3 regions of the Streptomyces sp. NBC_00016 genome follow, and region 1 is predicted to be linked to each of the others. Evidence: riboswitches for the same ligand, from Rfam matches in the RefSeq annotation. Region 1 holds a riboswitch; each other region holds the start of a gene.
The links. A riboswitch is a leader RNA that binds a small molecule or an ion and turns the genes downstream of it on or off. The one in region 1 is predicted to bind ZMP and ZTP.
Positions count from the first base shown of each region.

Region 1 (9,854 bases):
CGCCCGCCGCTGCCCGTCCTTCCTGGCCGTCCTCAAGCGGTTCGGGGACGCCGACCCCGGCTGGCTGTCCTTCCCGCGTCCGGGCTGGACCCTCGCCCTGGACATCCCGGCCGGACTGCCCGGCCTCGGCGCCTTCCTCGACGAGCTGGACGCGGAGGTGGCCGCCGCGGGCGGCCGCGTCTACCTCGCCAAGGACTCCCGGCTGCGCCCCGAACTCCTCACCGCGATGTACCCGCGCCTCGACGACTTCCGCGCGCTGCGCGCGGAGCTGGACCCGCGCGGGGTGTTCGTGTCGGACCTCGCCCGCCGGCTCAACTTCCAGGAGTCACCATGAAGGACGCCTTCGGCCTCCCCCAGTCCCTGCTCGTCCTCGGCGGCACGTCCGGCATCGCGCTGGCCACCGCCCGCCGGCTGATCGTCCGCCGCACCCGCACGGTGTGGCTGGCCGGGCGCCCGTCGCCCGCCCTGGAGTCGGCCGCCGCCGAGCTGCGCACCCTGGGGGCGGACGTCCACACCGTGCCCTTCGACGCGCTCGACCCCGCGTCCCACGAGACGGTCCTCGGCAAGGTCTTCGCCGAGGGCGACGTCGACGCGGTGCTGCTCGCCTTCGGCGTCCTCGGCGACCAGGCGAACGACGAACGCGACCCGGCGGCCGCGGTGCGCGTCGCGCAGACCAACTACACGGGGGCGGTGTCGGCGGGGCTGGTCGCCGCGCGCGCCCTGCAGACCCAGGGGCACGGCTCCCTGGTCGTCCTCTCCTCCGTCGCCGGCGAGCGGGCCCGCCGCTCGAACTTCATCTACGGCTCCAGCAAGGCGGGCCTCGACGCCTTCGCCCAGGGACTGGGCGACGCGCTGCACGGGACCGGCGTGCACGTCATGGTCGTACGCCCCGGGTTCGTCCGGACGAAGATGACCGCCGGGCTGCCCGAGGCGCCGCTGGCGACCACCCCCGAGGCGGTCGCCACCGCCGTCGAGCTGGGGCTGCGGCGCCGCTCGGAGACGGTGTGGGTGCCGGGCGTGCTGCGCGTGGTGATGTCGGCGCTGCGTCACGCGCCCCGCGGGCTGTTCCGCAGGCTGCCGATCTAGCGGAGCCGCCGGGGCGCGCCGCTAGCGCGTCGGCAGCGAGCCGCGGTCGACGTGGGCCGCCTGCGGGGGTACGACCGCGCCCCCGAAGGCGTAGTCGCGCAGTTTGCGCCAGACGCCGTCGGCGCCCTGCTCGGCGAGGGCGAAGCCGGTGCAGGACCACTCGGCCTCGTAGTGGGCGAGCTCGTCGAAGGCCCGGTCCATCGCCGCCTCGTCGATGCCGTGCGCGACGGTGACGTGCGGGTGGTAGGGGAACTGGAGCTCGCGGGTCAGCGGCCCGGAGGCGGACCGGATCCGCTGCTGGAGCCAGGCGCAGGTCTCGGTGCCCTGGACGACCCGCACGTAGACCACCGGCGACATGGGCCGGAAGGTGCCGGTGCCGGACAGCCTCATCGGGAAGGGGCGGCCGGCCGCGGCGACCTCGCCGAGGTGCGCTTCGACGGCGGGCAGCGCGTTCGTCCCGACCTCGGTCGGCGGCAGCAGTGTGACGTGCGTGGGGATGCCGTGAGCCGCGACGTCGCCGAAGCCCAGGCGCCGCTCCTGGAGCAGGCTGCCGTGAGGCTCCGGGACCGCGATCGACACACCGATCGTTACGGTCCCCACGTCTTCTCCTGTCGTCATGTCGTCCTGGCGGGGTGTGTTGCCGGGTTCGTACTCAGTCGTACGGCTATCGACTGTACGGCCACAGCTGTGCTCTGGGCAGGCGCAGGGAAAGTGATGTGCAGCGCTCTGCCCAGAGGAACAGGTGTGCGGTGCGCCCCGAGTGCTTCCGCGTGCTTCCGAGCGCCGCTCAGTGCTTCGCGGGCAGGAAGCCGACCCGCTCGTACGTCCGGGAGAGGGTCTCCGCGGCGACGGCGCGCGCCTTCTCCGCACCCTTGGCCAGGATCGAGTCGAGCGTCTCGGGGTCGTCCAGGTACTGCTGGGTGCGGTCCCGGAACGGCGTCACGAAGTCGACGACGACCTCGGCGAGGTCCGTCTTGAGCGCGCCGTAGAGCTTGCCCTCGTAGCGCTGCTCCAGCTCGGGGACGCTCGTGCCGGTCAGCGTCGAGTAGATGCCGAGCAGGTTGCTGACGCCGGGCTTGTTCTCGGTGTCGTAGCGGACGACCGTGTCGGTGTCCGTGACCGCGCTCTTGACCTTCTTCGCCGTCGCCTTCGGCTCGTCGAGCAGGTTGATGAGGCCCTTCGGCGTGGACGCCGACTTGCTCATCTTGATCGACGGGTCCTGAAGGTCGTAGATCTTCCCGGTCTCCTTCAGGATGTGCGGCTTCGGGATCGTGAAGGTCTCGCCGAAGCGGCCGTTGAAACGCTCCGCGAGGTCGCGGGTCAGCTCGATGTGCTGGCGCTGGTCCTCACCGACCGGCACCTCGTCGGCCTGGTACAGCAGGATGTCCGCGACCTGGAGGATCGGGTACGTGAACAGGCCCACGGAGGCGCGGTCGGCGCCCTGCCTGGCGGACTTGTCCTTGAACTGGGTCATCCGGCTCGCCTCGCCCATGCCGGTGAGGCAGTTCATGACCCAGGCGAGCTGGGCGTGCTCGGGGACGTGGCTCTGGACGAAGAGCGTGCAGCGGTCCGGGTCGAGACCGGCCGCGAGGAGCTGGGCGGCGGCCAGCCGCGTGTTCGCGCTGAGCTCCTTCGGATCCTGCGGGACCGTGATCGCGTGCAGGTCGACGACCATGTAGAACGCGTCGTGGGTCTCCTGGAGCGCCACCCACTGGCGGACGGCGCCGAGGTAGTTGCCGAGGTGGAACGAGCCGGCGGTGGGCTGGATTCCGGAGAGCACGCGGGGTCGGTCTGAGGCCATGTCCATCATTGTCTCAGAGCGCGGAGACCGCCCGGAACGGGTCCCGGGCGGCCACGGGGGCCGCCCGGGGTGCCGCCGGGGTCAGCCGAGGTCGATCTCCGGGTACAGCGGGAAGCCCGCCACCAGGTCGGTCGCCCGCCGGGAGATCTCGTCCGCGACCTTCGCGTCCAGGACGTGGGCGGCCTTCGAGGGGGCGCCCGACTTCGTCGTGCCGGGCTCCGTCGTGGTCAGGACCCGGTCGATCAGGGACGCGACCTCGTCCATCTCGGCCGTGCCCAGGCCCCGGGTGGTCAGCGCCGGGGTGCCGATGCGGATGCCGGAGGTGTACCAGGCGCCGTTCGGGTCGGCGGGGATGGCGTTGCGGTTGGTGACGATGCCCGAGTCCAGCAGCGCCGCCTCGGCCTGCCGGCCGGTGAGCCCGTAGGAGGAGGCCACGTCGATCAGGTTCAGGTGATTGTCCGTGCCGCCGGTGACCAGGGTCGCGCCGCGCCGCGTCAGGCCCTCGGCGAGGGCGCGGGAGTTGTCGACGATGCGCTGGGCGTAGTCCTGGAAGGACGGCCGGCGGGCCTCCGCCAGGGCGACGGCCTTGGCGGCCATGACGTGCGGGAGCGGGCCGCCGAGGACCATCGGGCAGCCGCGGTCGACCTGGTCCTTGAGGGAGTCGTCGCACAGGACCATGCCGCCGCGGGGGCCGCGCAGGGACTTGTGGGTGGTGGTCGTCACGATCTGGGCGTGCGGGACCGGGTCGAAGTCGCCGGTCAGGACCTTGCCCGCGACCAGGCCGGCGAAGTGCGCCATGTCGACCATGAGGGTCGCGCCGACCTCGTCGGCGATCTCGCGCATGATCCGGAAGTTCACCAGCCGGGGGTACGCGGAGTAGCCGGCGACGATGATCAGCGGCTTGAAGTCGCGGGCCGAGGCACGCAGGGCCTCGTAGTCGATCAGGCCGGTGGCCGGGTCCGTGCCGTAGGAGCGCTGGTCGAACATCTTGCCGGAGATGTTGGGGCGGAAGCCGTGGGTGAGGTGGCCGCCGGCGTCCAGCGACATGCCGAGCATCCGCTGGTTGCCGAAGGCCTGGCGCAGCTCGGCCCAGTCGGCCTCGGAGAGGTCGTTGACCTGGCGGACGCCCGCCTTCGCGAGGGCCGGGGCCTCCACGCGGTCGGCGAGGATCGACCAGAAGGCGACGAGGTTGGCGTCGATGCCGGAGTGCGGCTGGACGTACGCGTGGCGGGCGCCGAAGAGCTCGCGGGCGTGCTCGGCGGCCAGCGCCTCGACGGTGTCCACGTTGCGGCAGCCGGCGTAGAAGCGGCGGCCGATGGTGCCCTCGGCGTACTTGTCGCTGAACCAGTTGCCCATCGCGAGGAGGGTGGCCGGGGAGGCGTAGTTCTCCGAGGCGATCAGCTTGAGCATCTCGCGCTGGTCGTGGACCTCCTGGCCGATGGCGTCGGCGACGCGCGGCTCGACGGCGCGGATCACGTCGAGTGCGGCACGGAAGGCGGTGGACTCGGTGGAGAGGGACTGCTGCTCGGACATGTCGTCGGCCTCCGGGGGCGTGGCGTGCGGTCACGGTTCTCGGTCTGGCCCAGGCGCACGGCACTCTTGTCGCTCACAGGCCGCTCCCCGATGGTCCGTCCCATCCCAGCGCGCCAGTCACGGCCCGCTCGCCAGCCTACCGGGCAGGCCCGAATCCCAAGGTCCGGCGTCCACCATGCGAGCGACGTCGGATCCGCGCAGGAGCACGCCTCCGGTCGCCCTGGAGCAGCCGTCGGACCGGGGTCGCGGCGCCTAGAGGATCACGTGGGGCAGGAAGCGGGCGTACTCGTCCGTGATCAGGCCGGAGGACTCGCGGATGCCGAGGCCGGCCGACTCGTCCTCCACCGTCCACGCGCCGAGGACGACGTGGTTGCCGTCGAACGTGGGCAGGGGCGCCAACTGCTGGTAGCAGCAGGCTTCGTCGGTGCGCGGGGCGGGATCGCCGCCCGGTGCGTGCAGGGTGACGCCGGCGCCCTCGCGGCCCAGCAGCGGCTTGGCGACATAGCCGGTGGTGGCCGCCAGTTCGCGGGGCCCGTCGAGGTAGGCGGGGAGGAGGTTGGGGTGTCCGGGGTACAGCTCCCACAGGACGGCCAGCAGGGCCTTGTTGCTGAGGAGCATCTTCCAGGCCGGTTCGATCCACAGGGTCGTGCCGGTGCCGCCGCCGTTGTCGAGGGTGTCGAGGACATGGCCCGCGAAGCGGTCGGTGGTCAGCCACTCCCAGGGGTAGAGCTTGAAGCAGCTGCGGATGAAGCGGAGTTGACGGTCGACGAAGCGGCCGGACAGCGGGTCCCAGCCGATCTCCTCCATGGAGATCCAGGCCGTGTCCAGGCCGGCCTGCTCGGCGGTCTCCTTGAGGTAGGCGACCGTCATGAGGTCCTCGCCCAGCTCGTCCGCCGAGGAGTGCGCGAAGTGGAGCGGGCTGCCGGGCGGGAGCAGGGGGGCCTGCTTCCTCCAGGCGGCGACCAGGCGTTCGTGGAGGGAGTTCCACTGGTCGGCGCCGGGGAATCGTTCCTCCATCCAGAACCACTGGGGGGAGGCCGCCTCCACGAGCGAGGTGGGGGTGTCCGCGTTGTACTCCAGGAGCTTCGCCGGGCCGGTGCCGTCGTAGTGGAGGTCGAAACGGCCGTAGACGGAGGGGAGTTCGGCACGCCGGTGCCAGGCCTCGGCGACCGCCGCCGCGATCCGCGGGTCGGTGATGCCGAGGTCGGCGAGGCGGTCGGTCTCGACGAGGTGGGCGGCGGCCGCCAGGCACATGGTGTGCAGTTCCTCGACGGTCTCCTCCAGCGCCTCGACCTCGTCGAGGGTGAAGACGTAGTACGCGCTCTCGTCCCAGTAGGGGCGCAGCCGGCCGTCGGGGTGACGGGTGAGGGGGTAGACGAGACCCTGGTCCTCGACGGTCCGCTGCCAGTCGGGGCGGGGTTCGATGGTGTGACGTCGCACGGTGCCGGTGTCCTGTTCAGCCGCTCGGGCGCTCAGCCGCCCGAGCTGCCCTTGCCGACACCGCTGCCGCTGTCGCTGTCGCCGCCGAACCCGTTCCGGTCGACTCCGCTGCCGCCACTGCTGCCGCTGCCGCCGCTGCTGCTGCTGCCGCCACTGCTACTGCTGCCGCCACTGCTGCTGCTCGAACCGGTCGAGCCGCTGGACCCCTTGCCCGGCTTGGTGAAGGAGCCGCCGTCGACCCAGGAGCCCTTCTTGTCGCCGCCGTAGTACCAGGCGGCGTCGGTGGCGGCCGTGGCGGACTTGCCGACCTTGCCGGCCGAGCCGGACTTGCCGGACGTGGACTTGCAGTTCTTGTCGGCGACGACCTTGTAGCCCTTGGTGAGGTTGTAGCTGTCGCGGTCGACGCACCGCTTGTCGGGGTCGGAGGAGCAGGCGGACAGGGCCGCCGCGAGCACTCCCATGCCGCCGAGTACGACCGTGCCCGAGCGAAGTCTGCGACGCGCGTCCGCCATGTTCCGTCTCCCCGTTTCCGCATCGCCGCTACGACGATTTCCGGCCGTCAGCCTAGACACCGTGCCGAGAGCGACCGAAGGCGGCCCGCCCACCAGCCGTTCCCCTACAGTCCTTTCGTGCTCTTTGGAATGGTGTGCGCACTCGGCGCGGCGGTCTGCTTCGGTACGGCGACGGTGTTGCAGGCGATGGCGGCGCGGGCGGCCGTCGGCGGGAGCGGCGGGGACGCGGCGCTGCTGCTGCGGGCGGTGCGGGAGTGGCGGTATCTGGCGGGGCTCGCGCTGGACGGGCTGGGGTTCCTGTTCCAGATCGCCGCGTTGCGCTCGGTGCCGATCTACGCCGTGGGGGCGGCCCTCGCGTCGAGCCTGGCGGTGACGGCGGTGGTCGCGGCGCGGCTGCTGCGGGTGCGGCTGAGCCGGACCGAGTGGGCGGCGGTGGGGGTGGTGTGCGCGGGCCTGGCGATGCTGGGCCTGGCGGCGGGGACGGAGGGCGAGGAGAGCGGACCGCAGGCGCTGCCGTGGGTGATGCTCGGCGCGGCGGGCGGGGTGCTGCTGCTGGGACTGGCCGGACGGCGGCTGACCGGACGCGCACGGGCGCTGGTGCTGGGCCTCGGGGCCGGTTTCGGGTTCGGGGTGGTGGAGGTGGCGGTGCGGCTGATCGACTCGCTCGACCCGTCGGAGCTGCTCACCGACCCGGCCCTGTACGCGCTGCTGCTGGGTGGCGGTGCCGCGTTCCTGCTGCTGACGACGGCTCTCCAGCGGGGGTCGGTGACGACCGCCACGGCCGGGATGGTGATCGGCGAGACGATCGGTCCGGCGCTGGTGGGCGTGGTGTGGCTGGGCGACCGGACCCGGGAGGGGCTCGGCTGGCTGGCCGTACTCGGTTTCGCCGTCGCCGTGGCGGGAGCGCTGGCACTGGCCCGGTTCGGGGAGGCGCCCGAAGAGGCGTCCGTGACGGAGCCGGCACCGGAGCCGCCGGTCAGGCCATCGCCTCCGTGATGCCGTCCCACAGGCGGATCCTCGCCTCCAGCGCGAGGGTGGCCGTCTCGACGGCCTCCTGCCAGCGCGTGTCGTCCGTGCCGCACAGGTCGGCGACCATCTGCATGGCCATGGGGGTGTGCTCCTCGCCGTCCACCTCGATGTGGCGGGCCAGGTAGTCGCGGAAGAGCGGGAACCGGTCGGTGCCCTCCTTCTTGATCACCTGGTCGAACATGTCCGGGATGAGGTCCCCCCGGGAGAAGGCGAAGGCGGCGGCCCGGCAGTGCAGCGGCCGGTCGGCGATGATCTGAAAGGTCGTGCGCACGAACTCGGCGGCGGGGGCGGGGACCCGGGCGACCCGCAGCGCCGACGGCACGTCGTGGCCCTCGCCGATCAGCGCGAGGAAGGTGTCGATCCGGGTGGTGTCGGCGTCCGCCTCGGCCATGCCGGCCCGGTACAGCTCGAAGTGGCTGGTGAAGCCGCCGTTCAGCTCGTCGCTCTCCTCGACGAGGACGATGTCGTTGATGAGCCGCCGGCTCACCTCCGAGCCGCGCGGCACCCAGGGGACGTCGACGCAGGTGAGGTCGCGCTGGAGCGACTTGAGCAGGGACATGAAATCCCATACCGCGAACACGTGGTGCGCCATGAAGACGGCCATGTGTTCCCGGCTGCTTATCCGCTGATAGACCGGATGAGCGGTCACTTCCTTTCGGACCGGTTCTATTGCCGAACGGGCCCTTTCGATTCCCTCATGGGTCAGCTTCCAGTCGTACCTGGACATGGTTCTCCTTCGACGGGGGAGCTCGATCGTGCACTTCTCCCGACGCACCGGCAAGCGCTTCCAGGAATCCCGGAGAAGTTACCGGCAGTACCGCTCGACAGAAGGAGTCAAGACCGCCGAAAAGGAGATTAAAAGCCGCGTTCCGGACAGTCGAAGACAGTTGTAGAAGTTTGAAGAACCTGTGAACGCAAGCGCTCTCTCCCGCGTACTCGACGGTGTGACCAGTAATCCCGTCACCGTCACCGCCGCATATCGCGTGGTGCCGGGCCGCGAGGCCGACTTCCACTCCTGGGGGTGGGCCATGCTGGGCGCGAGCGCACGGCAACCCGGCTTCCTGGGGGGCGGTGTACTTGTCGATGGAGAGGCGGAGTGGCATGTGGTCTATCGCTTCGCGACCGAAGGCACAGCCCGGGCCTGGGAGGACTCGGCCGCCAGGGTCGAGTGGGACGGCCGGGCGCTGGACATCGCCCGGCAGACGGACCGCAGGAGCGTGCGCGGCTCCAAGGCCTGGTTCGACGCCCAGACCCCCGCACCGAAGGCGCCGGCCCCGCCGTCGAAATGGAAGTTATGGTTCGTGAATATGAGCGCGGTTTTCCCACCGGTGCTCCTGTTCAATCTGATCGTGCTTCCCTATCTCGGTGACCTCAACCCGTTCATTCGTACACTGCTGCTCTGCCTGTGCGTGACGGCCCTGGTCACCTGGATTCTCATGCCTCGCCTTCAGCGTTTCTTCAAGAAATGGCTGTATCCACCGCTCCAGGCGCTTCGCGGACGGCATAAACGACGGACCGCATAGAGCCAGAGAACGACCCCAAGGAGGTGGGCGGGTGAAGACCCTGCTCATCGACAATTACGACTCGTACACGTACAACCTGTTCCAGCTGATCGCCGAGGTCAACGGCGAGGAGCCGGTGGTGATCCTCAATGACGCCCCCGCGGACGCCGTTCCCGATATCTGCGCCTTCGACAACGTGGTGGTGTCGCCGGGACCCGGACATCCGTCGAGGACGCGTGACTTCGGCATCAGCGCCAGAGTGCTCGCCGAGTCCCCGGTGCCGGTGCTCGGGGTCTGCCTCGGCCACCAGGGCATCGCGCACGGGGAGGGCGGGCGGGTGGTGCCCGCCCCGGAGCCGCGGCACGGGCATCTGTCGGCCGTCCGCCACAACGGTCGGGACCTGTTCCAGGGGCTGCCGCAGAACTTCACCGCGGTCCGCTACCACTCGCTGTCGGTACGCGAGCCGCTGCCCGACTCCCTGGAGCCGACCGCCTGGGCGGAGGACGGCGTCCTGATGGGACTGCGGCACCGCGAACGGCCCCTGTGGGGCGTGCAGTTCCACCCGGAGTCGGTGCTCACCGAATACGGCCACCGGATGCTCGTCAACTTCCGGAACCTGACGGCCGAGCGGGCCCGCAGGCCTCGCACGAAGAACACCGCGGTCACCCCGGCCGCGGCGGCGATGCCGAGCCCCAGGGTGACCGTCCCCCGCCCGCGCCGGGCCGACCGGCCCGCCCTCCGGCTGCACACCCGCCGCATCGCCGAGGCGATCGACGCGGAGGCCGCCTTCACGCGGCTGTACGCCGACTCGCCGCGGGCGTTCTGGCTGGACAGTTCCCGGGTCGAGCGGGGACTCTCCCGCTTCTCGTTCTTCGGCGACGACAGCGGTCCGCTCGCCGAGTTCGTCCGGTACGACGTCGAGGCCGGCCTCTGCGAGATCGAGCGGGCCGG
Region 1 is NZ_CP108304.1:4,011,118-4,020,971, forward strand. Features, by position in the region: gene OG933_RS17635 (FAD-binding protein) at 1-334, shown strand, start outside; gene OG933_RS17640 (decaprenylphospho-beta-D-erythro-pentofuranosid-2-ulose 2-reductase) at 331-1,086, shown strand; gene OG933_RS17645 (2'-5' RNA ligase family protein) at 1,108-1,686, opposite strand; gene trpS (tryptophan--tRNA ligase) at 1,874-2,887, opposite strand; gene OG933_RS17655 (glycine hydroxymethyltransferase) at 2,969-4,420, opposite strand; ZMP/ZTP riboswitch at 4,461-4,551, opposite strand; gene OG933_RS17660 (glutathionylspermidine synthase family protein) at 4,673-5,860, opposite strand; gene OG933_RS17665 (hypothetical protein) at 5,893-6,372, opposite strand; gene OG933_RS17670 (DMT family transporter) at 6,502-7,368, shown strand; gene OG933_RS17675 (DUF3050 domain-containing protein) at 7,349-8,128, opposite strand; gene OG933_RS17680 (antibiotic biosynthesis monooxygenase) at 8,346-8,924, shown strand; gene OG933_RS17685 (chorismate-binding protein) at 8,956-9,854, shown strand, end outside.

Region 2 (9,854 bases), 6.1 Mb from region 1:
GGTCCGCCATGACTTCGGGAGAGCGCCCCCACCGTGCACGCGTTGTCAGGCCGTCGGGATCTGCCGGGCCTCGGCCGGGGATTCCGTCGGGGTTTCGGCTGCCGATGACGTGATCAGTGCGGAGGGTCCGGTCCCGCGGTCGGTGAGGCCAGCGAGGAGGGCGAGGGCGAGGCCGGCGGCGGCGAGGGCCGCGCCGACCAGGGCGGGCGAGGCCCAGCCCCAGCCGGCCGAGATGGCCAGGCCGCCGAGCCAGGCGCCGCCGGCGTTGGCCAGGTTGAAGGCGGAGTGGTTGGAGGCCGCCGCCATCGTCGGGGCGTTCCTCGCCTTGGCCATGAGCAGCATCTGCACGGGTGTGGTGACCAGGGCGCCCATCGCGCCCATGAAGGCGAGTGTCACCAGGGCGGGAACGGTGCTGTGGACCGTGAAGTAGAACGTCACGAGCGACGCGCCCAGCAGGGCGAGCCCTCCGTACAGCGTCGGGCGCAGGGCGCGGTCGGTCAGCGGGCCCGCGATCAGCGTGCCCAGCGTCATTCCGCCGCCGTAGAGCGCGAGGACCCAGGTGGTCGAGGAGTCGGAGAGACCCGTCACGTGGGTCAGGATCGGCACCAGGTAGCTGTAGACGGCGAAGAAGCCGCCGAATCCCACGACGGCGGTGGCCAGGCCGAGGGCGACCTGCCGGTTGCCCATGGCGCGCAGTTCGTGCCGGATGCCGGCCTGGTTGCTGCGGGGCTGGTCGGGGACGAAGGCGGCCAGCGCGGCCAGCGCGACGAGGCCGATGACGGCGACGGCGCAGTAGGCGTAGCGCCAGCCCAGTTGCTGTCCGAGAGCCGTGCCGGCCGGGACGCCGATGATGTTGGCGATGGTGAGTCCGAGGAACATCCTCGACACGGCCCGCCCGGCCCGTTCGGGGGCGACCAGCCGGGAGGCCACGACGGCGCCCACGCCGAACAGTGCTCCGTGGGGCAGGCCCGCCAGGAAGCGTGCGGCGAACAGCAGGCCGAAGCCGGGTGCGAGGGCGGACGCGACGTTGCCGATCACGAACAGGGCAGACAGCAGGAGCAGGAGTCGTTTGTGGGCGATGCGCGCGCCGATGCCCGTCAGGAGCGGGGCACCGACGACGACGCCGAGCGCGTAGGCGGAGACGATGTTGCCGGCGTGCGGCACGGACACGCCGACCCCGTCGGCGATCTGGGGCAGCAGCCCCATCGTGGCGAACTCGGTCGTACCGATACCGAACGCGACGAGGGCAAGGGCCAGCAGGGCCAGTGGCATGGAGCGGAAGTACCTTTCGCGGGCGGCGGTCCGGATCGTGGCGGAGCAGGCGGGACCACGAGGTGTCCTGCTCCTGTGGCCATTCGCGCCGGCCACCGTTGCCCGGTGCGCCCCCCAGGGCAGGGAAGGCCCACAAGCAGTGCAGCGGTGGCACATGCCCACGCATTCCAAGATCGGCCGACAGGAATTATGGCCTGCATCACACCGGCTCCGGGGGTCGGTCATGCGGTGCCGGTCATGCGGGTGCCGGCCATGCCCCGGGCGCGCGCAGGGACGGTCTGCGGGCGGCGGAGGGTCGGTCCCCGGCCGGTGGCGGAGGGTCGGTCCTCGGCCGGTCGTCGTCGGTGCTGAGCGCTCAGGCACTTGAGACAGGCAAGTGGTCAGGCGGCCGCGGTCGTCATGGACGGGGCACGGGCGGGCGGCCCGTGCCCCGTCGGCGGCCGGCGGCCGGCTCCCGGCTTCGCGGTCGTCGGCGTCTCGTTCTGCAGGCAGGCACGCACGAACAGCCCCCGCGCGATGTCGGTGCCGGTATCGCGCGGGGGCTGTTCGTGGCTGCTGCGGTCGCCGTTGCGACGGAAGGGTCAGTGGTGCGTGATGCCGAGTTGGTTCGAGGCGGCGTCGACGGTCTGCGCGAGCAGGACGGCGATGGTCATCGGGCCGACGCCGCCGGGCACCGGGGTGATCAGACGGGCTCGGGTGAGGGCGGTGTCGAAGTCCACGTCGCCCACGTTGCCCGGGTTGTAGCCGGCGTCGATCACCACCGCGCCGGGCTTGATGTCCTCCCCCCGGATCAGCCGGGGCCGTCCCACGGCCGCCACCACGACGTCCGCTTCCCGGATGATGTCCGGCAGGTCCGCCGTGCGGGAGTGGCAGTAGGTCACCGTCGCGTTCCGGGCGAGCAGGAGCATTCCCACCGGTTTGCCGAGGATCGCGCTGCGGCCCACCACGGCGGCGCGCCGGCCGGTGAGATCGACGTCGTAGGCCTCCAGCAGCCGCATGATGCCGCCCGGGGTGCAGGACACGAAGCCCGGCAGCCCGAAGCTCATGGCGGCGAAGGAATGTGCCGTGACCCCGTCGACGTCCTTGTGCGGGGCGATGGCCTCGAACGCCGCCCGCTCGTCGATGTGCGGGCCGCAGGGATGCTGGAGCAGGATGCCGTGCACGTCCGGATCGTCGGACAGGCCGGCGAGCGTGTCGATCAGCTCGGCGGTCGTGGTGGTGGCGGGCAGAGCGATGTGCCGGGACCGGATACCCGCCTTCGCGCACCGCGCCCGTTTCATACGGACGTAGGTGACCGACGCGGGGTCCTCCCCCACCAGCACCGTCGCCAGGCAGGGGCTGGTCCCGGTGTGTTGTGAGATCTGTGCCGCCTTGGCAGCAGCCTCTTCGACGATGCGTCCGGCAAGACCGGTGCCGTCCATGAGCTGGGCCGTCCGAGTCGCGGACATCGTTGCCTCCGGGGTGTGGCCGACCACTCGCCCAGGCGCACGGCAACGACGTCTCGTCAGACCGCTCCCCGGTGGTGCTCCACCTCAGCGCCAGTCACGGCCCACAGCGCACTGTAGTAGACGCGCAGCCTGCTCACACCGGTCAATGTCCGGTGCCAGGAGGCGACTTGCCGGGGCCCGCCGGCTCGGGCCGGGGGCGGGGGCGAAGGGTGGGGTCGTGAAGGGGCGGTCGCCTGCGCGGCGAAAGGCTCTGCGGGGCTTCAGCCGGACGATCGTCCCCGCAGGCAATAGGTGAGGCCCGGGGACACTGTCCCCTTCACGACCACGTCCTGCACAACACGGCCTGCCCTGGCGGCATTCCCGTGCCGTCACCGTGGCGGCATTCCCGCACCGTCGACCGGCCCGGCGGGCTCCCGTCCCGGCTCGGGGGAATCACGGGACCGGGGCCCTGCCGTCGCCTTCCCGGCAGCGTGGGCATACGGATGCGTCAGGCGCCCGTGCGGCTGCGGCTGCGTGCTTGGGGCATGTGCGGGCCGCGGCCGCGTGTGGCTGAGGCGGCTGTTTACACGGTGCGCTCCATGCAGAGCAGTTGGTCGCGCGTTTCCCATGAGGGGACGACGGTGAAGCCGAGCCGCTCGTACAGGGCGATGGCGCTCGTGCGCCATTTCCACACCGACAGGCGTACCGTGCCGACGCCGTTGTCCGCGGCGTGCGCAAGCGCGGCGGCGATCAGGCCGGACGCGATACCCCGGCTCCGCGATGCCGGGTCGGTCCAGAGTCTTTTGATCTCCGAGCGTCCGCCGGCGGGGGCGGTCAGCACGACGCAGCCCACGGCTGTGTCGCCGCCGCTCAGAGCGATCAGCACGGTGTCGTCGGCGAACGCGGCCCGCGGGTCGAGGATTTCCGTCCGGTAGCGGTCCGGCAGCGCGTCCACATCGGCGACCGGGTCGCCCTTCTCGGCCTGCGTCCGCAGGTGGTAGGCCGCCAGCAGCTCGGCCGGCCGGGCCGCCGCAGGGCCCTGACCTGGCCAGCGGACGATGACAACCCCGTGTCGATCGGTCATTGCGCCAGCATCACACGAGCCGTACCCGCGCCTCAGGAGGGGTGGGTACGGCTAGTTCTCGAGGCCCCAGCTGTGGATCCGCCTGGGGTGGACGCGGATCACCTCCTCGCTGAAGTGCGGGCCCAACTCGTGCGGGCCGACGAGGAGTTCGGCCTCTCCTCGGATGTCCACGCCGCGCACGGTCCAGGGCCGCAGGCTCACGACGTCGTCCACGACGAGCGCGGCCTTCGGGTTCTTGCGGAGATTGCGCCACTTCTTCGTCTGTCCCATGGCGAATCCGCCGATCAGGATCGTGCCGTCTTCCTGCAGGAAGAACCCCACGGGATTGGCCTGCGGCTGCCCCGACGGGTCGACCGTCGCGAGGCGCCCCAACCGCTGCGACATCAGGTACGCGCGTTCGGCCGTGCTGAATTCGGTCATGGCAGCAGCCAAACATGTTCCCGGCCGCGCGCACATCGGGTCACCGACCTAGGTCCGGGGGCTGAGACCGAGTCCCGACCCTGCAACGTCAACGGCGCCCCACACGCTGCTGCGCCACCCCTTCTACAGTGAGGCGTTCCTCAACCCGGGCCTGCGCGACGGCCCAGGGCTGGCTGGAGGAGCAGGTCCGTGCCAGCGCCCTGGAGCGGCAGACCGGCGATCTGCGGCACGTCATCGGCCGCCCGGCCACCACCCTCGACGAGGCCGGCGGTGCCGTACTCAAAGGCTTCAGGGGCTTCAGAGGCTGCGGAAGTCCTTCGCGTCGGGGTAGGTCACGTCGGTGCAGCCGCGCCGCTTGGTGATGTCGTCGACGTAGGCGCGGAACAGGGTGTTCAGTCGCCGGGAGCCGAGGATGTCGTCGTAGGTGTAGCTGGAGCTGAGGGTGTGCAGGGCGGGTTTGCCGTCGCAGACGGAGGAGGCCCACCACGCTCCGTCGGCGTGTCCGGCCGTTCCCGCCTTGATGATCGCGTCCTGGGCGCCGAGGGCCTCATATCCCACGGTGTGCGCCTCCGGGCCGAAGTAGGAGGCGGTGCGCAGCCACCAGGGCGAGTGGGTGAGCGCGCTGCGGGCGTAGTCGCGCTGGTCGTCGTTCAGTTCGTCGGCGATCCGGCCCACCTGGTCGGGGCCGACCGCCAGAAGGCAGCCTTCGAGGGGGTTGGCGTTGCGCAGGGGTATCGCGAGGGCGCGGTCGGGCAGCCGGTCCTGTCCCTGTTGTGTGAGGTGTGCGGCGAACCAGCTGCAGGAGCCGCCGGCCGTCTTCGCGGGGCGAAGAGTGATCGGCACGGAGGCGAGCCGGCGGCCGGGCAGGGCGGCCAGGCTGGTCTTGCAGCCGATCCGGTCGGCTGCTGCCTCGGCGGCGGTGCGGGCGATGCGGGCGAGGCGTTCACGGTCGGCCGCGGAGACGTCGTCGTAGTCGGCGCGGGCGGTGACGTTCAGCAGTTCGGGGGCCGTCGTGCGGCTGCCCGGTCCGCACGCGGCGCGCACGGTCGTGTACCAGTCCCCGTACCGGCCCAGGGTGCCGTCGCCCACGGGCCACGCTTCGGGGCGCCGGTCGGCGACCGCCGTGACATCGTCCTTCTCGCCGTTCTCGGTGTCGTCGGTGTCGTCGGTGTCGTCGGTGTCGTCGGTGTCGTCGGTGTCGTCGGTGTCGTCGGTGTCGTAGAACGGCTCGAGTCCGCTGTCGTCACCGATCCAGTTCATCGGCTCGGAGGCGTCGCTGCGCCGCACCACCAGCGTGAACAGACTCGTGGTCTTTCCGGGGCCGGGCACCTTGTAGACGGTGCAGGAACTGTGCAGTTCGCGGCTGTCGATCCGGTACTCGTCGTAGTCGCTGGCCTTCGCCCGGACCATCCCGCCCTGCAGGTCCATCACCGCGGCCCCCGACACGAGCCCGCCGCACGCCGCGCTGATGTCGCGCTCGCTGGACGCGCGGTCGCGGAGGTCGTCGGCCGTCAGCCAGCCCGCGTACAGGCTCAGCCCGATCCCGCCCCACGCCGTCCACCGCCACAGCCCGATCAGTCCCGCGCGCACCGCAACTCCCCCGTTGTGAACCCGTCCGGCGCGATCCGTGCCGCGCCGGTCGCCGAGCGTAGACGGCCGCCGTCCGGCACGTTGAGGGAGGGCGGCAGACACGTTCCGCGTAGACCCGCGGGCGTGCGGGCGGCTCGTAATCTGGTCGGGTCTCATCGCCTGTGGGAGGGAAGTGTGCTCGTGCCGCCGTACGGGGAAGGGGCTGCGGGCGGGACTGCGGGCGGGGCTGTGCGTTGCCGTCGGCGGTGAGCGTCCTGGGCCGCCTCGGCCGTCCGGTGCCCGGCGGGCTGCGCCCGCTGAGCGTGCAGGAGGTGCGGGGCGGGGCCCGGATGGTGCTGTGCGCCACGCTGTCGTGGTACCTGGCGGTCGAGCTGGGCATCAACAGTGCCCCCATCGCCGCTGTGCTGCCTGCGGTGTTCACCTTGTCCGGGATCCCGCTGTGGGCCCCCCGGCTGGGGCTCTACCGTCTGGGCAGTGTCCTGCTGGGGGTGGGCATCGCGGCGCTCGCCCTGCGCTGGCTTCCCGTGTCCACGCTCTCCCTCGCCGTCGTGGTGAGCGCCGGATACCTCGCCAGTCTCCTGGTGCGTATCGACGGTGCTCCCAGCCAGCAGGTGCTCGTCAGCGCCGTGCTCGTCTTCGGTGTGCCCGTCTCCGGCTATCCGGAGCAGCGCGTTCTGGAGAACCTGGTGGGGATCGCGGTGGTCATCCTCCTGGGTCCCCTGCTGTGGCCTCCCGACCCCAGCCGTCTGCTGTCCGGCCGGCTCGACGCCTACCGCGACCGGCTCGACCGTCTGCTGGCGGAGCTGGGCCGCCACCCCGGCCGGGCCCCGCTGGGGCAGGGGGCGGGGCAGAAGGCGGGGCAGGCGGGGGGCCTGTGGCAGCAGCCCCATGACCTCGCGCGGGATCTGGACCGGGCCCGGCGGGCGCTGCGCTGGAGTGTGACGCACCGTCGTTCGGCCGCCGCGCTCGACGAGGTCGGATACCGCATCCAGCTGGCCGAACGCACCGCGGCTCCCTTGCACTGCCTCACCGCGCAGCTGCGGGCCGCGGGCGGGCAGGCGGCGGCCGGCCCCGGTGACGCTCACGCCGGGGAGGGCCCCGGCCCGTTGCTGGACGCGGTGCGGCACGCGCTGATCCGCGCGCTGGCCGGCGCCGATCCCACGGAACCGATCGCCCGGGCCCGGGTGATCGGCGAACGGGGCGGGCCTGCCGGGAGCGGCCGGCACGACAGCCTGCTTCGCGGCATCCTGCTGCTGGTCCTCGACCGGCTCGACGACTACCGCGAAGCGCATTTCACCGGACGGTGACCTGCCGGTGGACCGGCGGCATCACCAGGGCCGGGTGCCGGCCGGTGGGCAGGCCGCCCTCCCACCGACACGGCAGGTCGCCCTCCCACGGACACGGCAGGTCGCCGTCCCACTCTTACGGCAGTTGGCCTCCCACCGTGACGGCAGGCCGGCTCGCACGTCAGGCGAGGCCGCGGCCTGCGCAGACCAGGCGGGCGACTTCGCGGAGTTTGACGTTGTTCTCCTGCGAGTAGCGGCGCAGCACGTCGAAGGCCTGTTCCTCGGTGATGTGGTGGCGGCCCATGAGGATGCCCATGGCCTCGCCGATGGCGTGCCGGGTGGCGATGGCCTGTTCCATCTGGGCGTGGGTGCGGGCGCTGGAGAGAGCGACCGCGGCGTGGGAGGCGAGCAGCCAGCCGGCCGTCTCACTGGCCTCGGTGAACGCGCCGGGTTTGCGGGAGTAGAGGTTCAGCGCGCCGAGGTTCTCGTCCTCGGTGAACAGCAGGAAGCCCATCATGCTGCCCACGCCGAGCGAGTGGGCCCTGGGGGCGTAGGCGGGCCAGCGCTGGTGCTCGCCGGTGAGGTCGGGGATGCGGAAGAGCCGTTCTCCGCGCGTGCTGCGGGCGGCGTCGAAGCAGGGTCCTTCGCCGAGCTGTTCCTGGAGGCGGTCGCTGTCGACGACGAGTTGGTCGGTGGGGGCGAGGGTCTGCACCTTCGTGGCGTGCCGTACGAGAATGCCGGCGGCGTCGCAGCCGTCGACCAGTTCGGTGGCCGAGGCGGTGATCCGCTCCAGCGTGTCGTCGACCGAATCCTGTGCCAGCAGGTCACGTGCCATCGAGGCCATCTGCTGTGCGAACCGACCCCAGTCCACTCCGACTCCTGTTCATCGCCTGTCTGGAGAAGCCTCCTACCCAGCCTTTCACGCAACCTGCACAGCGGTGGCTGTGAGTGACGCTCCTTCTGACCGGAAGGTGACCTGTCCACGGTGCCGGAAGGTCACACGGAACGCAGGTCCGTGCAGCCTCTGGCGCGGCAGGCGTCGCAGCGGCGGGGGCGCGCCGGTGACGGTGGTTCGCTACCGTGTCGGTCCATGACGGTCCTGATCATCGGGGGCAGCGGTTTCCTGGGCGCCGCGCTGATCCGGCAGGCCGCCGCCGCGGGGCGGCAGACGTCCGCGACGTTCGCGTCCCGGCCCGGCAGTGCCTCGTACGGTGTGGCCTGGCATCCGCTCGACGTCCGCGATCCCGCGCGGGTCGCCGCGGTGATCGCGGATGTGGCCCCGTCGGTCGTGGTCAACGCGTCGAGCGGCGGCGCCGACTGGTCGGTCACCGCCGACGGCGCCGTCCGCGTGGCGCTGGCCGCCGCCGGGCAGGGCTGCCGCCTGGTCCATGTCTCCAGCGACGCGGTGTTCTCCGGTGCGCGCGTCCGGTACGACGAGAGCTGCCCGCCCGATCCCGTCACTCCGTACGGTGCCGCGAAGGCCGCTGCCGAGACGGCGGTGCGGCTGCTGGTGCCGGCCGCCGCCGTCGCCCGGACCTCGCTGATCGTCGGACACGGCCGGTCCGTGCACGAGCGCTTGGTGCACGCCCTGGCCGGCGGCACCCGTGTCGGGGCCTTGTTCACCGACGACATCCGCTGCCCGGTGCATGTCGACGACCTGGCCGCCGCCCTGTGGGAGATCGCGCTGTCCGACACGGCCGGGATGTTCCACCTCGCCGGGCCGGACGCCCTGAGCCGCCACGTTCCCTGTCAAGTTCTTCTGTTCAGTCTCCTGGAGCTCCTGAGTGCGTGCTTTTGATAGACCCAGGTCAGCCCCACCCGTCACTACGAGTTCAACCTGAGTAGTCCTCGAGTTGGCCGTCCGGGACGGGGCTGCCGGTGAGGATGTCCCACTCGTCGCCGCGGTGTACTTGGACGGCGATGTGGATCGGGCCGTTGGGGCGGCTGCGGGTGCCGGGGAGCGGGGATCGGGCTGCGGAGGGTCTCGATGGCGGGCGTGAAGGGCCGGCACCGGGCGGCTCTCCTGCGCTGTCCCTGTGTGTCAGCGGACGAGCCGTCGGGCGTCCCAGACGAGGATGGAGGCGCTGCCCAGGTGCCAGGTGGCCAGGTACCGGCCGTCGGGCGAGGTCCGCACGTGGTGGTCGTCCTTGCCGCGGCGGTCCGGGGTGAACTCGCCGAGCAGTTCGCCGGTGTCGGTCCGGTGGATGCGGACGGTGTCCCCCGGGACGGCGAGCCAGCGGCCGCCGTCGCCGAGGGCGAACCGGTGCGAGCCCGGGATGTGCAGGCGCTCCCGGCCGCCGGGCAGACCCAGGATCCGGACCCCGTCCAGGGTGACGGTGGCCAGCCAGCTGCCGTCGGGGGCGAAGGCCAGGCGGTAGACGGACCCCGGTGACGTGGGGAGTTCGGCCCGCAGTTTGCCGGAGACGGGGTCCCACAGCTGGATCCGCCCGCTCTGTTCGCCGACGGCGACGGTCCGGCCGTCCGGGGAGCAGGCCATGGCGGTGACGAGGGTGCGGTCGTCCGACTCCTTCCCGAGCCGTCTGATCGCGTAGGTCGTGCTGTCGATGACCGCGGGGCGGGGCCGGGTGTCGGTGGCGACCCAGGCACCGCCTGGGTCGAGGGCGAGTTGGGTGGTCCAGCCGTCGACCGACCGCAGGCGCCGGCCGGTGGCGGCGTCCCACCAGCGGGCGGCGTCGTAGTCCCCGGTGATGACCCGGCTGCCGTCCGGCGTGATCGCGCACACCTCGTGGATCCCCTCGGTCGGGCCCAGGACGT
Region 2 is NZ_CP108304.1:10,100,899-10,110,752, reverse strand. Features, by position in the region: gene OG933_RS44485 (MFS transporter) at 46-1,272, opposite strand; gene OG933_RS44480 (bifunctional 5,10-methylenetetrahydrofolate dehydrogenase/5,10-methenyltetrahydrofolate cyclohydrolase) at 1,854-2,720, opposite strand; ZMP/ZTP riboswitch at 2,743-2,828, opposite strand; gene OG933_RS44475 (GNAT family N-acetyltransferase) at 3,283-3,783, opposite strand; gene OG933_RS44470 (PPOX class F420-dependent oxidoreductase) at 3,835-4,203, opposite strand; gene OG933_RS44465 (hypothetical protein) at 4,501-5,793, opposite strand; gene OG933_RS44460 (FUSC family protein) at 6,039-7,100, shown strand; gene OG933_RS44455 (GAF and ANTAR domain-containing protein) at 7,261-7,950, opposite strand; gene OG933_RS44450 (SDR family oxidoreductase) at 8,170-8,877, shown strand; gene OG933_RS44445 (WD40 repeat domain-containing protein) at 9,121-9,854, opposite strand, start outside.
Region 2: linked by a shared signal. The riboswitch ahead of OG933_RS44480 (bifunctional 5,10-methylenetetrahydrofolate dehydrogenase/5,10-methenyltetrahydrofolate cyclohydrolase) and the one ahead of OG933_RS17655 (glycine hydroxymethyltransferase) in region 1 are both predicted to bind ZMP and ZTP.

Region 3 (9,854 bases), 3.9 Mb from region 1:
CACTGCCGGGCCGGGACGCGAACGTCGCGGACGTCTGCCGCCCCGCGGCGGCGGCCTGCCGGATCAGCGCGGCGCCCAGGAAACCGCTGCCCCCGATGATCAGGACCGTCATGGACCGACACGGTAGCGAACCACCGTCACCGGCGCGCCCCCGCCGCTGCGACGCCTGCCGCGCCAGAGGCTGCACGGACCTGCGTTCCGTGTGACCTTCCGGCACCGTGGACAGGTCACCTTCCGGTCAGAAGGAGCGTCACTCACAGCCACCGCTGTGCAGGTTGCGTGAAAGGCTGGGTAGGAGGCTTCTCCAGACAGGCGATGAACAGGAGTCGGAGTGGACTGGGGTCGGTTCGCACAGCAGATGGCCTCGATGGCACGTGACCTGCTGGCACAGGATTCGGTCGACGACACGCTGGAGCGGATCACCGCCTCGGCCACCGAACTGGTCGACGGCTGCGACGCCGCCGGCATTCTCGTACGGCACGCCACGAAGGTGCAGACCCTCGCCCCCACCGACCAACTCGTCGTCGACAGCGACCGCCTCCAGGAACAGCTCGGCGAAGGACCCTGCTTCGACGCCGCCCGCAGCACGCGCGGAGAACGGCTCTTCCGCATCCCCGACCTCACCGGCGAGCACCAGCGCTGGCCCGCCTACGCCCCCAGGGCCCACTCGCTCGGCGTGGGCAGCATGATGGGCTTCCTGCTGTTCACCGAGGACGAGAACCTCGGCGCGCTGAACCTCTACTCCCGCAAACCCGGCGCGTTCACCGAGGCCAGTGAGACGGCCGGCTGGCTGCTCGCCTCCCACGCCGCGGTCGCTCTCTCCAGCGCCCGCACCCACGCCCAGATGGAACAGGCCATCGCCACCCGGCACGCCATCGGCGAGGCCATGGGCATCCTCATGGGCCGCCACCACATCACCGAGGAACAGGCCTTCGACGTGCTGCGCCGCTACTCGCAGGAGAACAACGTCAAACTCCGCGAAGTCGCCCGCCTGGTCTGCGCAGGCCGCGGCCTCGCCTGACGTGCGAGCCGGCCTGCCGTCACGGTGGGAGGCCAACTGCCGTAAGAGTGGGACGGCGACCTGCCGTGTCCGTGGGAGGGCGACCTGCCGTGTCGGTGGGAGGGCGGCCTGCCCACCGGCCGGCACCCGGCCCTGGTGATGCCGCCGGTCCACCGGCAGGTCACCGTCCGGTGAAATGCGCTTCGCGGTAGTCGTCGAGCCGGTCGAGGACCAGCAGCAGGATGCCGCGAAGCAGGCTGTCGTGCCGGCCGCTCCCGGCAGGCCCGCCCCGTTCGCCGATCACCCGGGCCCGGGCGATCGGTTCCGTGGGATCGGCGCCGGCCAGCGCGCGGATCAGCGCGTGCCGCACCGCGTCCAGCAACGGGCCGGGGCCCTCCCCGGCGTGAGCGTCACCGGGGCCGGCCGCCGCCTGCCCGCCCGCGGCCCGCAGCTGCGCGGTGAGGCAGTGCAAGGGAGCCGCGGTGCGTTCGGCCAGCTGGATGCGGTATCCGACCTCGTCGAGCGCGGCGGCCGAACGACGGTGCGTCACACTCCAGCGCAGCGCCCGCCGGGCCCGGTCCAGATCCCGCGCGAGGTCATGGGGCTGCTGCCACAGGCCCCCCGCCTGCCCCGCCTTCTGCCCCGCCCCCTGCCCCAGCGGGGCCCGGCCGGGGTGGCGGCCCAGCTCCGCCAGCAGACGGTCGAGCCGGTCGCGGTAGGCGTCGAGCCGGCCGGACAGCAGACGGCTGGGGTCGGGAGGCCACAGCAGGGGACCCAGGAGGATGACCACCGCGATCCCCACCAGGTTCTCCAGAACGCGCTGCTCCGGATAGCCGGAGACGGGCACACCGAAGACGAGCACGGCGCTGACGAGCACCTGCTGGCTGGGAGCACCGTCGATACGCACCAGGAGACTGGCGAGGTATCCGGCGCTCACCACGACGGCGAGGGAGAGCGTGGACACGGGAAGCCAGCGCAGGGCGAGCGCCGCGATGCCCACCCCCAGCAGGACACTGCCCAGACGGTAGAGCCCCAGCCGGGGGGCCCACAGCGGGATCCCGGACAAGGTGAACACCGCAGGCAGCACAGCGGCGATGGGGGCACTGTTGATGCCCAGCTCGACCGCCAGGTACCACGACAGCGTGGCGCACAGCACCATCCGGGCCCCGCCCCGCACCTCCTGCACGCTCAGCGGGCGCAGCCCGCCGGGCACCGGACGGCCGAGGCGGCCCAGGACGCTCACCGCCGACGGCAACGCACAGCCCCGCCCGCAGTCCCGCCCGCAGCCCCTTCCCCGTACGGCGGCACGAGCACACTTCCCTCCCACAGGCGATGAGACCCGACCAGATTACGAGCCGCCCGCACGCCCGCGGGTCTACGCGGAACGTGTCTGCCGCCCTCCCTCAACGTGCCGGACGGCGGCCGTCTACGCTCGGCGACCGGCGCGGCACGGATCGCGCCGGACGGGTTCACAACGGGGGAGTTGCGGTGCGCGCGGGACTGATCGGGCTGTGGCGGTGGACGGCGTGGGGCGGGATCGGGCTGAGCCTGTACGCGGGCTGGCTGACGGCCGACGACCTCCGCGACCGCGCGTCCAGCGAGCGCGACATCAGCGCGGCGTGCGGCGGGCTCGTGTCGGGGGCCGCGGTGATGGACCTGCAGGGCGGGATGGTCCGGGCGAAGGCCAGCGACTACGACGAGTACCGGATCGACAGCCGCGAACTGCACAGTTCCTGCACCGTCTACAAGGTGCCCGGCCCCGGAAAGACCACGAGTCTGTTCACGCTGGTGGTGCGGCGCAGCGACGCCTCCGAGCCGATGAACTGGATCGGTGACGACAGCGGACTCGAGCCGTTCTACGACACCGACGACACCGACGACACCGACGACACCGACGACACCGACGACACCGACGACACCGACGACACCGAGAACGGCGAGAAGGACGATGTCACGGCGGTCGCCGACCGGCGCCCCGAAGCGTGGCCCGTGGGCGACGGCACCCTGGGCCGGTACGGGGACTGGTACACGACCGTGCGCGCCGCGTGCGGACCGGGCAGCCGCACGACGGCCCCCGAACTGCTGAACGTCACCGCCCGCGCCGACTACGACGACGTCTCCGCGGCCGACCGTGAACGCCTCGCCCGCATCGCCCGCACCGCCGCCGAGGCAGCAGCCGACCGGATCGGCTGCAAGACCAGCCTGGCCGCCCTGCCCGGCCGCCGGCTCGCCTCCGTGCCGATCACTCTTCGCCCCGCGAAGACGGCCGGCGGCTCCTGCAGCTGGTTCGCCGCACACCTCACACAACAGGGACAGGACCGGCTGCCCGACCGCGCCCTCGCGATACCCCTGCGCAACGCCAACCCCCTCGAAGGCTGCCTTCTGGCGGTCGGCCCCGACCAGGTGGGCCGGATCGCCGACGAACTGAACGACGACCAGCGCGACTACGCCCGCAGCGCGCTCACCCACTCGCCCTGGTGGCTGCGCACCGCCTCCTACTTCGGCCCGGAGGCGCACACCGTGGGATATGAGGCCCTCGGCGCCCAGGACGCGATCATCAAGGCGGGAACGGCCGGACACGCCGACGGAGCGTGGTGGGCCTCCTCCGTCTGCGACGGCAAACCCGCCCTGCACACCCTCAGCTCCAGCTACACCTACGACGACATCCTCGGCTCCCGGCGACTGAACACCCTGTTCCGCGCCTACGTCGACGACATCACCAAGCGGCGCGGCTGCACCGACGTGACCTACCCCGACGCGAAGGACTTCCGCAGCCTCTGAAGCCCCTGAAGCCTTTGAGTACGGCACCGCCGGCCTCGTCGAGGGTGGTGGCCGGGCGGCCGATGACGTGCCGCAGATCGCCGGTCTGCCGCTCCAGGGCGCTGGCACGGACCTGCTCCTCCAGCCAGCCCTGGGCCGTCGCGCAGGCCCGGGTTGAGGAACGCCTCACTGTAGAAGGGGTGGCGCAGCAGCGTGTGGGGCGCCGTTGACGTTGCAGGGTCGGGACTCGGTCTCAGCCCCCGGACCTAGGTCGGTGACCCGATGTGCGCGCGGCCGGGAACATGTTTGGCTGCTGCCATGACCGAATTCAGCACGGCCGAACGCGCGTACCTGATGTCGCAGCGGTTGGGGCGCCTCGCGACGGTCGACCCGTCGGGGCAGCCGCAGGCCAATCCCGTGGGGTTCTTCCTGCAGGAAGACGGCACGATCCTGATCGGCGGATTCGCCATGGGACAGACGAAGAAGTGGCGCAATCTCCGCAAGAACCCGAAGGCCGCGCTCGTCGTGGACGACGTCGTGAGCCTGCGGCCCTGGACCGTGCGCGGCGTGGACATCCGAGGAGAGGCCGAACTCCTCGTCGGCCCGCACGAGTTGGGCCCGCACTTCAGCGAGGAGGTGATCCGCGTCCACCCCAGGCGGATCCACAGCTGGGGCCTCGAGAACTAGCCGTACCCACCCCTCCTGAGGCGCGGGTACGGCTCGTGTGATGCTGGCGCAATGACCGATCGACACGGGGTTGTCATCGTCCGCTGGCCAGGTCAGGGCCCTGCGGCGGCCCGGCCGGCCGAGCTGCTGGCGGCCTACCACCTGCGGACGCAGGCCGAGAAGGGCGACCCGGTCGCCGATGTGGACGCGCTGCCGGACCGCTACCGGACGGAAATCCTCGACCCGCGGGCCGCGTTCGCCGACGACACCGTGCTGATCGCTCTGAGCGGCGGCGACACAGCCGTGGGCTGCGTCGTGCTGACCGCCCCCGCCGGCGGACGCTCGGAGATCAAAAGACTCTGGACCGACCCGGCATCGCGGAGCCGGGGTATCGCGTCCGGCCTGATCGCCGCCGCGCTTGCGCACGCCGCGGACAACGGCGTCGGCACGGTACGCCTGTCGGTGTGGAAATGGCGCACGAGCGCCATCGCCCTGTACGAGCGGCTCGGCTTCACCGTCGTCCCCTCATGGGAAACGCGCGACCAACTGCTCTGCATGGAGCGCACCGTGTAAACAGCCGCCTCAGCCACACGCGGCCGCGGCCCGCACATGCCCCAAGCACGCAGCCGCAGCCGCACGGGCGCCTGACGCATCCGTATGCCCACGCTGCCGGGAAGGCGACGGCAGGGCCCCGGTCCCGTGATTCCCCCGAGCCGGGACGGGAGCCCGCCGGGCCGGTCGACGGTGCGGGAATGCCGCCACGGTGACGGCACGGGAATGCCGCCAGGGCAGGCCGTGTTGTGCAGGACGTGGTCGTGAAGGGGACAGTGTCCCCGGGCCTCACCTATTGCCTGCGGGGACGATCGTCCGGCTGAAGCCCCGCAGAGCCTTTCGCCGCGCAGGCGACCGCCCCTTCACGACCCCACCCTTCGCCCCCGCCCCCGGCCCGAGCCGGCGGGCCCCGGCAAGTCGCCTCCTGGCACCGGACATTGACCGGTGTGAGCAGGCTGCGCGTCTACTACAGTGCGCTGTGGGCCGTGACTGGCGCTGAGGTGGAGCACCACCGGGGAGCGGTCTGACGAGACGTCGTTGCCGTGCGCCTGGGCGAGTGGTCGGCCACACCCCGGAGGCAACGATGTCCGCGACTCGGACGGCCCAGCTCATGGACGGCACCGGTCTTGCCGGACGCATCGTCGAAGAGGCTGCTGCCAAGGCGGCACAGATCTCACAACACACCGGGACCAGCCCCTGCCTGGCGACGGTGCTGGTGGGGGAGGACCCCGCGTCGGTCACCTACGTCCGTATGAAACGGGCGCGGTGCGCGAAGGCGGGTATCCGGTCCCGGCACATCGCTCTGCCCGCCACCACCACGACCGCCGAGCTGATCGACACGCTCGCCGGCCTGTCCGACGATCCGGACGTGCACGGCATCCTGCTCCAGCATCCCTGCGGCCCGCACATCGACGAGCGGGCGGCGTTCGAGGCCATCGCCCCGCACAAGGACGTCGACGGGGTCACGGCACATTCCTTCGCCGCCATGAGCTTCGGGCTGCCGGGCTTCGTGTCCTGCACCCCGGGCGGCATCATGCGGCTGCTGGAGGCCTACGACGTCGATCTCACCGGCCGGCGCGCCGCCGTGGTGGGCCGCAGCGCGATCCTCGGCAAACCGGTGGGAATGCTCCTGCTCGCCCGGAACGCGACGGTGACCTACTGCCACTCCCGCACGGCGGACCTGCCGGACATCATCCGGGAAGCGGACGTCGTGGTGGCGGCCGTGGGACGGCCCCGGCTGATCCGGGGGGAGGACATCAAGCCCGGCGCGGTGGTGATCGACGCCGGCTACAACCCGGGCAACGTGGGCGACGTGGACTTCGACACCGCCCTCACCCGAGCCCGTCTGATCACCCCGGTGCCCGGCGGCGTCGGCCCGATGACCATCGCCGTCCTGCTCGCGCAGACCGTCGACGCCGCCTCGAACCAACTCGGCATCACGCACCACTGACCCTTCCGTCGCAACGGCGACCGCAGCAGCCACGAACAGCCCCCGCGCGATACCGGCACCGACATCGCGCGGGGGCTGTTCGTGCGTGCCTGCCTGCAGAACGAGACGCCGACGACCGCGAAGCCGGGAGCCGGCCGCCGGCCGCCGACGGGGCACGGGCCGCCCGCCCGTGCCCCGTCCATGACGACCGCGGCCGCCTGACCACTTGCCTGTCTCAAGTGCCTGAGCGCTCAGCACCGACGACGACCGGCCGAGGACCGACCCTCCGCCACCGGCCGGGGACCGACCCTCCGCCGCCCGCAGACCGTCCCTGCGCGCGCCCGGGGCATGGCCGGCACCCGCATGACCGGCACCGCATGACCGACCCCCGGAGCCGGTGTGATGCAGGCCATAATTCCTGTCGGCCGATCTTGGAATGCGTGGGCATGTGCCACCGCTGCACTGCTTGTGGGCCTTCCCTGCCCTGGGGGGCGCACCGGGCAACGGTGGCCGGCGCGAATGGCCACAGGAGCAGGACACCTCGTGGTCCCGCCTGCTCCGCCACGATCCGGACCGCCGCCCGCGAAAGGTACTTCCGCTCCATGCCACTGGCCCTGCTGGCCCTTGCCCTCGTCGCGTTCGGTATCGGTACGACCGAGTTCGCCACGATGGGGCTGCTGCCCCAGATCGCCGACGGGGTCGGCGTGTCCGTGCCGCACGCCGGCAACATCGTCTCCGCCTACGCGCTCGGCGTCGTCGTCGGTGCCCCGCTCCTGACGGGCATCGGCGCGCGCATCGCCCACAAACGACTCCTGCTCCTGCTGTCTGCCCTGTTCGTGATCGGCAACGTCGCGTCCGCCCTCGCACCCGGCTTCGGCCTGCTGTTCGCCGCACGCTTCCTGGCGGGCCTGCCCCACGGAGCACTGTTCGGCGTGGGCGCCGTCGTGGCCTCCCGGCTGGTCGCCCCCGAACGGGCCGGGCGGGCCGTGTCGAGGATGTTCCTCGGACTCACCATCGCCAACATCATCGGCGTCCCGGCCGGCACGGCTCTCGGACAGCAACTGGGCTGGCGCTACGCCTACTGCGCCGTCGCCGTCATCGGCCTCGTCGCGCTGGCCGCGCTGGCCGCCTTCGTCCCCGACCAGCCCCGCAGCAACCAGGCCGGCATCCGGCACGAACTGCGCGCCATGGGCAACCGGCAGGTCGCCCTCGGCCTGGCCACCGCCGTCGTGGGATTCGGCGGCTTCTTCGCCGTCTACAGCTACCTGGTGCCGATCCTGACCCACGTGACGGGTCTCTCCGACTCCTCGACCACCTGGGTCCTCGCGCTCTACGGCGGCGGAATGACGCTGGGCACGCTGATCGCGGGCCCGCTGACCGACCGCGCCCTGCGCCCGACGCTGTACGGAGGGCTCGCCCTGCTGGGCGCGTCGCTCGTGACGTTCTACTTCACGGTCCACAGCACCGTTCCCGCCCTGGTGACACTCGCCTTCATGGGCGCGATGGGCGCCCTGGTCACCACACCCGTGCAGATGCTGCTCATGGCCAAGGCGAGGAACGCCCCGACGATGGCGGCGGCCTCCAACCACTCCGCCTTCAACCTGGCCAACGCCGGCGGCGCCTGGCTCGGCGGCCTGGCCATCTCGGCCGGCTGGGGCTGGGCCTCGCCCGCCCTGGTCGGCGCGGCCCTCGCCGCCGCCGGCCTCGCCCTCGCCCTCCTCGCTGGCCTCACCGACCGCGGGACCGGACCCTCCGCACTGATCACGTCATCGGCAGCCGAAACCCCGACGGAATCCCCGGCCGAGGCCCGGCAGATCCCGACGGCCTGACAACGCGTGCACGGTGGGGGCGCTCTCCCGAAGTCATGGCGGACCACAGGATCCGCGCGCACAGGCCCGAGTCCGCCGGCAAGTGCACCCCCGTGCGGTGCTTCCTCGCAGTCAGCAGACAGCAGTCAGCAGTCAGCAGTCAGCGGTCCGCGGTCCGCGGTCCGCAGTCCGGCAGGGCGGGCCGGCCGGGCTGCGGTGCTGCCTTCTGCAGGTACTGATCAGCTGTCTCGTTTCAAAGGCAAAAGGTAGGGAATCGGCAAAATAGGAATATATGGCGCGCCCGTGAGGGGGTCCTGCCCATGTCGACAGGGACACTTCTGGCAATCATCGTTGCCGTCGTGGTGGTGATCGCCCTGGTAGCCGTCGCGGTCTCCCTCAGGCGCCGCCGGAAGCTGCGTGAGCGCTTCGGCCCGGAGTACACGCGCACGGTAGAGGACGCCGACAGCCGCACGGCCGGCGAGCGTGAGCTCCGTGCCCGCGAGAAGCGACATGACACGCTGGACATCAAGCCGCTGGACAGCAGCGTCAGGGATCGGTACACGCGGGACTGGACCAACGTGCAGGACGAATTCGTGGACCGCCCGGAAGACGCCGTGCACGATGCCGACCGCTTGGTGACCTCCCTGATGCACGAGCGCGGCTACCCGACCCACGACTTCGAGCAACAGCTCAAGGACCTCTCGGTCGAGCACGGCCGCACCCTCGAGCACTACCGGGCCGCCCACGATGTCGACGTGCTCAGCACCCGCCACGAGGCGACCACCGAACAGTTGCGGGGTGCCATGGTGCACTACCGCGCCCTGTTCGACGAGCTGCTCGCTGACGGCGGACGACCCCGCCACGCCCGGGCCTGAAGGGCTCAGCGAACAGCCCGCCGCCCGAACCGGGACGCCGCCAGGCGTCCAGGAACGGAGGAGACATGCGACGCGAAGACACACCGGGCACCGCCGCCGCGAGCGGCCTGTCCACCGACGACCTCGCCCGGCCTCGCGACCGGTCCGTACAGGAGGGCGCGGCCGGCCCTCCTGCCGATGTGCCGACCTTCCCCGGTGAGAGCACGGACACGCCGAGCAAGCCCGCTGAAAGGGAGCCGGTGGAGGCCGCGGCAGGCACTCCGGCCCGGACCGCGGGCCAGCCCGTCCAAGGCGAGGACGACGTCCCGCAGCTCCTCACCACAGAGGACGAGGAAGGGTTCCGCACCCGCTGGCAGGAGGTGCAGGACAGGTTTGTGGACGACCCGCGGGACGCCGTGCACACCGCCGACGCCCTCGTCGCCGACGTGATGCAGAGGCTGGCCGCCACCTTCGCCGACCACAAACAGGAACTCGAAGGACAGTGGAACAGGGGCGAACAGGCCGACACCGAAGACCTGCGCCAAGCGCTGCGCCACTACCGTTCCTTCTTCAACCGCCTGCTGGTCACCTGACACGACGCGACGCGACACGACATGACGCGGTGGCACGGCGGCAGAGGCCCGGACAACGCCGGCCTGATCGCCCCACCCGTCCCGCGGACGCGCCTCCGACGGACCGATCAGGGTGGAGCGCCGCGCCCGCATGCCACCACGCCTGCATGCCTACATCCGGGCTTCGCTTCGCGCCATGCACGAAGAGGACCC
Region 3 is NZ_CP108304.1:115,603-125,456, reverse strand. Features, by position in the region: gene OG933_RS00605 (SDR family oxidoreductase) at 1-112, opposite strand, end outside; gene OG933_RS00600 (GAF and ANTAR domain-containing protein) at 332-1,021, shown strand; gene OG933_RS00595 (FUSC family protein) at 1,182-2,243, opposite strand; gene OG933_RS00590 (hypothetical protein) at 2,489-3,781, shown strand; gene OG933_RS00585 (PPOX class F420-dependent oxidoreductase) at 4,079-4,447, shown strand; gene OG933_RS00580 (GNAT family N-acetyltransferase) at 4,499-4,999, shown strand; ZMP/ZTP riboswitch at 5,454-5,539, shown strand; gene OG933_RS00575 (bifunctional 5,10-methylenetetrahydrofolate dehydrogenase/5,10-methenyltetrahydrofolate cyclohydrolase) at 5,562-6,428, shown strand; gene OG933_RS00570 (MFS transporter) at 7,010-8,236, shown strand; gene OG933_RS00565 (hypothetical protein) at 8,536-9,090, shown strand; gene OG933_RS00560 (hypothetical protein) at 9,156-9,662, shown strand.
Region 3: linked by a shared signal. The riboswitch ahead of OG933_RS00575 (bifunctional 5,10-methylenetetrahydrofolate dehydrogenase/5,10-methenyltetrahydrofolate cyclohydrolase) and the one ahead of OG933_RS17655 (glycine hydroxymethyltransferase) in region 1 are both predicted to bind ZMP and ZTP.